Regions from separate parts of the Shewanella sp. GD04112 genome, predicted to be linked through region 2. Evidence: predicted binding sites of a transcription regulator. Region 2 holds the regulator's gene; the other holds the start of a gene.
What was found. The regulator FliA, encoded in region 2, starts transcription of late flagellar genes. The targets are predictions, from matches to a motif close to CTAAAGNTNNNNNNNNNNNNGCCGATA.

Region 1: the regulator FliA is predicted to act here: its motif matches at 1,439-1,465, upstream of pomA (flagellar motor protein PomA).

The regions. Positions count from the first base shown of each region.
Region 1 covers NZ_JAOEAL010000001.1:3,417,713-3,422,137, reverse strand. Annotated here, with positions in the region: gene dxs (1-deoxy-D-xylulose-5-phosphate synthase) at 1-164, opposite strand, end outside; gene ispA ((2E,6E)-farnesyl diphosphate synthase) at 186-1,067, opposite strand; gene xseB (exodeoxyribonuclease VII small subunit) at 1,070-1,309, opposite strand; gene pomA (flagellar motor protein PomA) at 1,624-2,391, shown strand; gene N7386_RS15140 (flagellar motor protein MotB) at 2,395-3,315, shown strand; gene thiI (tRNA uracil 4-sulfurtransferase ThiI) at 3,532-4,425, shown strand, end outside.
Region 2 covers NZ_JAOEAL010000001.1:1,519,744-1,524,168, reverse strand. Annotated here, with positions in the region: gene N7386_RS06800 (chemotaxis protein CheA) at 1-973, opposite strand, end outside; gene N7386_RS06795 (protein phosphatase CheZ) at 989-1,726, opposite strand; gene cheY (chemotaxis response regulator CheY) at 1,740-2,123, opposite strand; gene N7386_RS06785 (RNA polymerase sigma factor FliA) at 2,171-2,884, opposite strand; gene N7386_RS06780 (MinD/ParA family protein) at 2,877-3,758, opposite strand; gene flhF (flagellar biosynthesis protein FlhF) at 3,763-4,425, opposite strand, start outside.

The sequences.
Region 1 (4,425 bases), 1.9 Mb from region 2:
CCGAGTCCAGAGGCAAAATGTCCGCTGGACATGCCAACGGACTTAAGAAGAAACTCCCGCAACTCATCGGCCAATTGAGGTAACAGGGCCTGAGGAAGCTGGCGGAGTTCATTAGGAGTGTTGGCCTGAGCCAACACGGGAAACTGTGAAATGTCCAAACTCATAGCGAGATACTTCGTCTCTTATTATATTCTTCGCTCAATGATATAGCGGGCGAAGTCTGCGATTAACTGGCTATTGTATGGCAATTTAGCCAGCGCTGATAGTGCCTCTTGGATCAGTTGCGCGGCGGTATCTTTGGCGCCTTGCAGTCCAAGTAGTTGCGGAAAAGTACTCTTATTGGACTCGGCGTCTGAGCCTTGGGGTTTGCCGAGTTCTTCCGTGGTGGCAATGATGTCCAGAATATCGTCTTGCACTTGGAAGGCAAGTCCTACCGCATGGGCAAATTCCATCATAGTCTGATATTCATCTTTTGGCGCATTAGCGGCAATCAAGGCTAACTCAACTGCGCAGCTGATAAGGGCGCCCGTTTTCATATTGTGGAGTTGAGTTAGGGCCTTAAGGTCGATGAGCTTATCGGTTGAGGCTAAGTCAATCGCTTGGCCGCCGCACATACCACGGTAACCCGAGGCTTTCGCCAGCGCTCTCACCATGGCGATATGTTGCTCGCTGCTGATCCCTGGTACTGCTTCGGTAACAATTTCAAAGGCTAAGGTTTGCAGAGCATCCCCAGCAAGGATGGCGGTCGCCTCATCGAAGGCGATATGCACTGTGGGCTGACCACGACGAAGGTCGTCATCGTCCATGGCGGGTAAATCGTCATGGATTAACGAATAAGCATGAATACACTCAATGGCGGCGGCGCAGGCGTCGAGCTTTTCAAGCGACACGCCAAACATTTGCCCCACACTGTAAACCAAGAAGGGACGAATACGCTTACCACCTAACAGCGCGCCGTGGGTCATGGCGGCCTTTAATTGCGGCGCTGTGTCTTCGAGTGTGCTGAAACGTTGTTTTAATTGGTCATCAACCCGTAGTTGATATTCTTTTATTGCATTGACTAACACGCTTATTCGCCCTCAACGGCATAGGGAGAGAGGGGCGCATTTTCATCCTGCTTGAGTAAAATGGCCACTTTTTGCTGAGCTTGCTCGAGTTTTGCTTGGCTGTTACGCACCAGATTGATGCCACGTTCAAATTGTTTTAACGCATCATCCAGAGAGACATCGCCCTGTTCTAATTCGGCAACGATGCGCTCGAGTTCACCAAGGGATTCTTCAAAACTGAGATTTTCGGGTTTCTTCGCCACGTTAATAATTCCTTTGAAAGAGCGGACACAAGGTATATCAGGGCGACTCAAGGGTCAAATTCAGTCGACGGATATTTGCTCAATAGCACGCTTTGTTGCTGAATTTTTTTCAGAAAATAGAAATTGTCGCTAAACTTGCTTAGTGCTTGTCCGATAAATGACAATAATAGCATTATGCTTATAATCATCCTTTGACATCATAGAGTAAGGCTCAGGTTAAAACCAAAGTGTAATCCCTATGCGGATGACATTTTGTATTATTTTGCGAATAGAGTCAGTATCATGTCGTTTATACCGAATATTGAGGAGCCGTTGTGGATTTAGCTACAGTTATAGGACTAGTCGGGGGCTTTGGTTTTATCCTTTGGGCTATGATGACCAGCGGCGGCCTGGCAATCTTTATCGACGTCCCCTCAGTGTTTATCGTGTTCGGTGGTTCATTCTTCGTCGTAATGATGAAATTCAATCTCAAACAGTTTTTGGGGGCGGTAAAAATCGCCGTCAAAGCTTTTATGTTTAAGATTGATAAGCCAGAAGATCTTATCGAGCAATCCGTGACTATGGCGGACGCCGCCCGTAAAGGCGGATTCCTAGCCCTCGAAGAAGCGCAAATTTCCAACAGTTTTATGCAAAAAGCCGTCGATATGTTGGTCGATGGTCACGATGGTGAAGTGGTGCGCGCCGCACTTGAAAAAGACATTGCCCTTACAGAAGAGCGCCATCGCAACGGCATTGCGATTTTTAGGGCTTTTGGTGACGTTGGCCCTGCGATGGGGATGATTGGTACCTTAGTGGGCTTGGTGGCCATGTTATCCAATATGTCGGATCCTAAATCGATTGGTCCTTCGATGGCGGTGGCCTTGTTAACGACGCTGTACGGCGCCGTGGTCGCCAACATGGTGTGTATTCCCATTGCCGATAAACTCACCCTACGCATGGGTGAAGAAATGCTTAACCGCAACCTGATTATGGATGCGGTATTAGCCATTCAAGATGGCCAAAACCCACGGGTGATTGAAGGTTTCTTGAAGAATTATCTTGCTGAAAAACAGCGGAAAATCGATACAACGGACGGAGAGTAGCCCATGGCTAAGTGCAACTGTCCACCGCCCGGAGCGCCGCTCTGGTTGGCAACATTTGCCGATTTGATGTCCCTCTTGATGTGTTTCTTCGTGCTGCTGCTGTCGTTCTCCGAAATGGACGTGATGAAGTTTAAGCAGATCGCAGGCTCGATGAAGTATGCCTTCGGGGTGCAAAACAAGGTCGAAGTCAAAGACATTCCTAAGGGGACGTCTGTGATTGCATTGGAGTTTCGCCCTGGTCGCCCCGATCCCACGCCGATTGAAATCATTAACCAACAAACCAACGAAATGACCGAGCCTGTATTGGATTATCAAGCGGGTGAAGACGATAGCGCGGGTGGTGTGCAGCAGCAAAATGGTTCACAGCGGGGCGGTGAAGCCTCGGCGACGGCCCAAGAAACGGCGGATGCGGTGAAGGCCGAAGCCGCGGCGGCGCAGGATAAAATCAATCAGCAAGTGAAGAAAATGGCACAGGAACTCAATAATGAGATCACCGATGGGGCGATCGAAATTGAGTCACTTGGGCAGCAAATCATTATCCGTATCCGTGAGAAGGGCTCATTTGCCTCAGGATCTGGCTTCCTGCAGCCGCGATTTAAACCCGTGGTGCGCTCGGTCGGCGAATTGCTAAAAGATGTGCCGGGGATCATCACGGTATCGGGTTACACCGATGATATGCAGATAAGTGATGAGCTCTATAGCTCGAACTGGGATCTCTCCAGTAAACGCGCTGTGGCGGTGGCCGATGTGCTGCTGCAAGTGAAGGGCTTCGATCCTAAGCGGATGAAAGTGGTCGGTATGGCGTCGAATAATCCAATCGTGCCCAATGACTCACCTGAAAATCGCGCACGAAATCGTCGAGTTGAGATTGCAATTGAACAGGGTAAAGCCAAAGAATCCGAAGAAATTCAAGTGGGTAAATAGCTTTTAATCCAAACCTGTGATTCGATAAAAACGCCGTGACTTGCTCACGGCTTTTTTATTTGTGATTTTTTGACTATAAGTTCAACTGTGCATAAGCGCACGCCACGAGCAGTCCGAGTGTGGAAACAGGTGCGCCAATCGCCGTGAGTTTGTTATAATCCGGCGATTATTCTTTTAACCAATTTTGCTGTTTACAAAATTGCCCGCGGAAATCCCATGAAGTTTATTGTAAAGCTGTACCCAGAAATCATGATGAAGAGCAAGCCCGTGCGCATGCGCTTCACCAAAATGCTTGAAACCAACATCCGTAACGTGCTCAAAAAAGTTGATGAAGATGCCAAAGTGCAACGTCAATGGGACCGTATTTGGGTAAAGGTGCCAAATGATAAACCTGAATTAGCTCAGGCCTTTGGTGAGCGTTTAGCCTGTATTCCTGGGATCGCCCATGTGGTGCAAGTGGATGAATACAGCTTTACCTCTGTTGACGATATCTACCAACAAGTCTTACCCGTATATCGCGACCAAATTGCCGGTAAAACCTTCTGTGTGCGCGTCAAACGTACTGGCTCCCACGATTTTAACTCTATCGAAGTTGAGCGTTATGTCGGTGGTGGTTTAAACCAGTTTACCGATGCGATTGGCGTGCGTTTAAAGAACCCTGAAGTGACAGTTAACCTCGAAATCGAGGGCGATAAACTGTATATGGTGACTAAGCGTATCGAAGGCTTAGGCGGCTTCCCAATGGCGACACAGGAAGATGTATTGTCGTTGATTTCGGGCGGTTTTGACTCAGGCGTGTCGAGCTACCAATTTATTAAGAAGGGCGCTCGTACCCATTACTGTTTCTTCAACCTCGGCGGCGCGCAGCATGAAATTGGCGTAAAACAAGTCGCTTACCATTTGTGGAAAACCTATGGTGAATCCCACAAGGTGAAGTTTGTGTCTGTGCCGTTCGAGCCTGTGGTGGCCGAGATTTTAGAGAAAATCGACAACGGTCAAATGGGCGTGGTGCTCAAGCGTATGATGATGCGCACCGCGGCGCGTATTGCCGAGCGTATGGGCATTCAGGCTATTGTCACAGGTGAGAGTTTAGGCCAAGTATCGAGCCAA
Region 2 (4,425 bases):
TAGAAGACGCGACGGCACTTGGAGGCGCTTTAGCGGGCTCGGCTTTAGCTGGAGCAGATTCGGCTTTCGCAGTCACTTTTGCAGGTGCACCGCCTTTACCGTGTAACTCATCGAGGAGACGCTCGAACTCATCTTCAGTGATTTCGTCCGAATCAACCGCTGGAGCGGCAGGTTTGGGGGCCGCGGCAACTGCTTCAGCTTTTGGCTTGGCAGGCTCTTCCACTTTACCTTTAAACTTACCAGAACCGTGCAGCTCATCGAGCAGCGCTTCAAACTCGTCATCGGTAATATCATCGCTAGCGCTTGCGGATGTCGCTTGAGGCTTATTTTGCACCGCAGGGGCAGCATCGGCTTGTGGAGCAGAAATTCCTGGGCCTTTTCCGGCGCCGTGCAACGCATCGAGTAATGCTTCAAACTCCGCTTCATCGATTTCATCGATACTGGAATCTGAAAGCTCTGATTTCTCAATCGGCATTTCTTCAACGGCGGCAACTTCAACCACTGTTTCTATGACAGGTTCGGGCTCAGGTTCTGGCAATGGTTCAACTTCGGCACTACTTTGACCTGACTCGGAAGGAAGCGGCTCACCGGAGCTGAGCATTTTCAATTTAGCCAATAATGCAGGATCTGCTGGGTCTTGTTGCTCGCCTTGTTGGGTTTGAGCAAACATAGTGTTAATCGCATCGACAGCCTGAAGAATGATGTCCATTAACTCTGCGGAGACACTGCGCTTGCCAGTGCGTAATAAATCGAAGGTGTTTTCTGCTTCGTGACAGACATCCACCATGGGAGTGAGACTAAGGAAACCCGCACCGCCCTTTACAGTATGAAACCCCCTGAAAATGGCATTTAGCAAGTTAGTATCATCAGGATTGTTTTCAAGCGCGACCAGCTGCTCTTGCAGCAACTCAAGAATTTCGCCCGCTTCAATTAAAAAGTCCTGGAGTATCTCTTCATCTACATCAAAGGCCATCAAATTGACTCCCAGTTAGAAACCCAGACTCGACAGCAGATCATCGACTTCATCTTGACCGGTAACGACGTCTTGACGAAGCTCGGCATTCATTATCGGTCCTTCAGCTTCAATATTATTTTTCTGAGTAATCTGACTCTCAATCACGGGTTGCTCACCAAATACTGTCAGCATAGACACCAGATTACTTTCAACTTCCATCACTAGATCGATCACCCGCCGGATCATTTGTCCAGTCAGGTCCTGAAAATCCTGCGCCATCAAAATCTGGTTGAGCAATTCGCGTAAGCGATTGGAATCCAATTCGCTACGTGACATCAAATGCTGCACATTGTGGCAAAGCGCTTTAAAATCGCTCAGAGCGATTTCACGGCGCATCAATTTGTCCCAAGAAGGCATCACTTGTTGAATATTCGCCGTTAATGCATTAGCGAGCGGCAAGCACTCTTCTACCGCATCCATGGTTTTATTCGCTGCTTGCTCGGTCATGTCAATGACATAACTTAGCCGTTCCTTAGCATCGGGAATTTCGGTATTCGCAAGTTCAACCAAACGATTATCAACTTGGAAATCCATTAATGCGCTGTGAAGTTGCCTTGTCAGTTTACCAACTTCATCAAAGAGCTCCCGTTGAAGTGGAGCCGCGAGTTCCCTAAATAAATCATCTGCTTGAGCTTGTTCATTTGCGCTTAATAGTTCAACTAAACGCTGAGCCTTCTCGAGCGTAATGAGCCCTGATGTTTGTGACTTCATAGCTCATCCCTGCTTAAGCGAGTCGTTCGAATATTTTATCTAACTTCTCTTTAAGTGTTGCTGCGGTAAAAGGTTTAACCACATAGCCGTTAACACCGGCTTGTGCGGCAGCAATAATTTGTTCACGTTTTGCTTCAGCGGTAACCATTAATACGGGTAAATGCTTAAGGGAATCGTCAGCCCGAATAGCCTTCAGCAAATCAATACCCTGCATACCTGGCATGTTCCAGTCTGTCACGACAAAATCAAAGTCGCCCTTTTGTAACATAGGCAGCGCAGTTGAGCCGTCGTCTGCTTCTTGGGTATTGTTAAAGCCCAAGTCTCGCAACAAGTTCTTGATGATACGTCTCATTGTCGAAAAGTCATCAACGATGAGAATCTTCATATTCTTGTCCAAGGTTTCCTCCGGTGAGCCGACATTCTGTGCTCAATAAATAATTATACTTATGTCCAATGCTTGAGTTTGCCTTTGAGCCGCAACATTGCCTGACTTAATATCTGGCTAACTCGCGATTCACTTACCTCAAGAATGGCGCCAATTTCTTTTAAATTCAATGCTTCATCGTAGTATAACGATAGCACTAGCGCATCTCTTTCGGGCAATAATTTTATCGCCTCAACTAGTGCTGAATGAAACTGGGTTTCTGCTAACGCTTCATATGTACCATCACTGACATTATCGCTCGAAGTGAGTATATCCTGCGATACGCCTAAGTCTTCTATCCCTATGATTTTACCAACAGAAACATCGTTAAGAATATGATGGTACTCATCGAGCGTCATATCAAGTTTTTCTGCAATTTCTGTGTCGCGTGCATCACGACCCAACACTTGCTCTAACTCATCAATGGCTTGAGCAACTCGACGATTATTACGATGAACAGAACGGGGAACCCAGTCGCCACGACGGATCTCATCCAACATGGCGCCACGGATCCGTATGCCGGCGAAGGTTTCAAACTTTGCACCTTTGCCACCATCAAACTTGGATGATGCTTCTAATAACCCCATCATCCCCGCTTGAAGCAAGTCATCGAGCTGCACTGAGGCAGGTAATCTGGCGAGCAAGTGATGTGCAATTCTTTTAACCAACGGTGCATACTGTTCAACGATTGACGTTTTACTGTCTAAACAAGTATACGCTGCGGCTTTATTCACTCGTTTTTTCCTCTTGAAAATCTGGTCGCTGAACTAAACGCTCAACGAAAAACTCCAAATGCCCACCAGGTTGCTGTGGTACTGGCCAGCTCATGATTTTATTCGCTAGGCCATGGTACGCAATCGCAGCTGGAGACTTAGGATAAGCCTCAACCACTAACTTTTGTTTACGCACTGATTTGCGAAGGTTTTCATCAAACGGAATGGTCGCAACCAGTTCGAGTGCCACGTCCAAGAATCTGTCGGTCACTTTACTGAGTTTAGCAAACAATTCCATACCTTCGCGCAAACTGCGCACCATATTAGCAACAATTTTAAAGCGGAAAACGCCGTGTTCGCGGCTGAGAATTTTGATTAACGCATAGGCGTCAGTGATAGAAGTTGGCTCGTCACAAACAACCACCAACACATCCTGTGACGCACGGGAGAAACTGAGTACCATGTCAGAAATCCCCGCGGCAGTATCCACGATGAGGATATCAAACTGGGTGCGCATCTCACTAAAAGCACGAATTAAGCCCGCATGTTGCGCAGGGCTCAACTCTACCATGCCTTGAGTTCCTGAGGTCGCAGGGACAATGCCTATGCCCTTAGGACCACGGACGATAATATCATCCAGCTCAGCATCGCCAGAGAGTACATGGGAAAGGTTACGTTCAGCACGGATCCCTAACATGACATCGACGTTTGCTAAGCCTAGGTCGGCATCAAGCACTAAGACACGCTTGCCCTTTTCGGCTAATGCTACTGCGGTATTGATAGACACGCTGGTTTTACCCACGCCACCTTTACCACCCGTAACCGCGATTACTTTCACTTTTTCGTTATAGGGTTGATTCATCATACGTAAACCACTTGCTTGATCCAGGGTCATAACTCTACTCAAATGCACAGGTCATATTATCTGACCACGCTGTGTCTGGTAACGATTGTTGTTCAGTGTTTTCTAAGGCCGCTAACGCCTGCTCTGCGAGCAATAAAGTATCGGCAACTTTCATATCTTCGGGCACTCGCTGCCCATCCGTAACATAACTTAATGGCAACCCACTTTGGATCAACACACTTAATGCACCCGCTAACGACACGGACTCATCGAGTTTGGTGAGTACAACACCAGATAATGGAATGCGTTTAAAGTGATTTACAGCATCCTGTAGCACACGGCGCTGTCCTGTGGCAGACAGTACCAGATAACTGCGGATAGGTATTCTGCTATTTGCAGTTAAATTATCAAGTTGCTGGTAAAGCCGCATATCTCGTTGGCCCATTCCTGCGGTATCTATCAATACTAGCTTGCGATTTCTGAACTGATACAGTATTTGCTCTAGCTCAGCAAGATCATGGGCTTGCTTAACTGGGCATCCCATAATTTTGCCATAGGTGGCCAATTGCTCATAGGCGCCAATACGATAATGATCTGTCGTGATCAAGGCGACTTGATCCGCACCATGATGGGCGGCGAAACGAGCCGCTAATTTGGCTAAAGAAGTGGTTTTGCCTACACCCGTTGGGCCAACCAGCGCTACAACGCCACCTTGCTT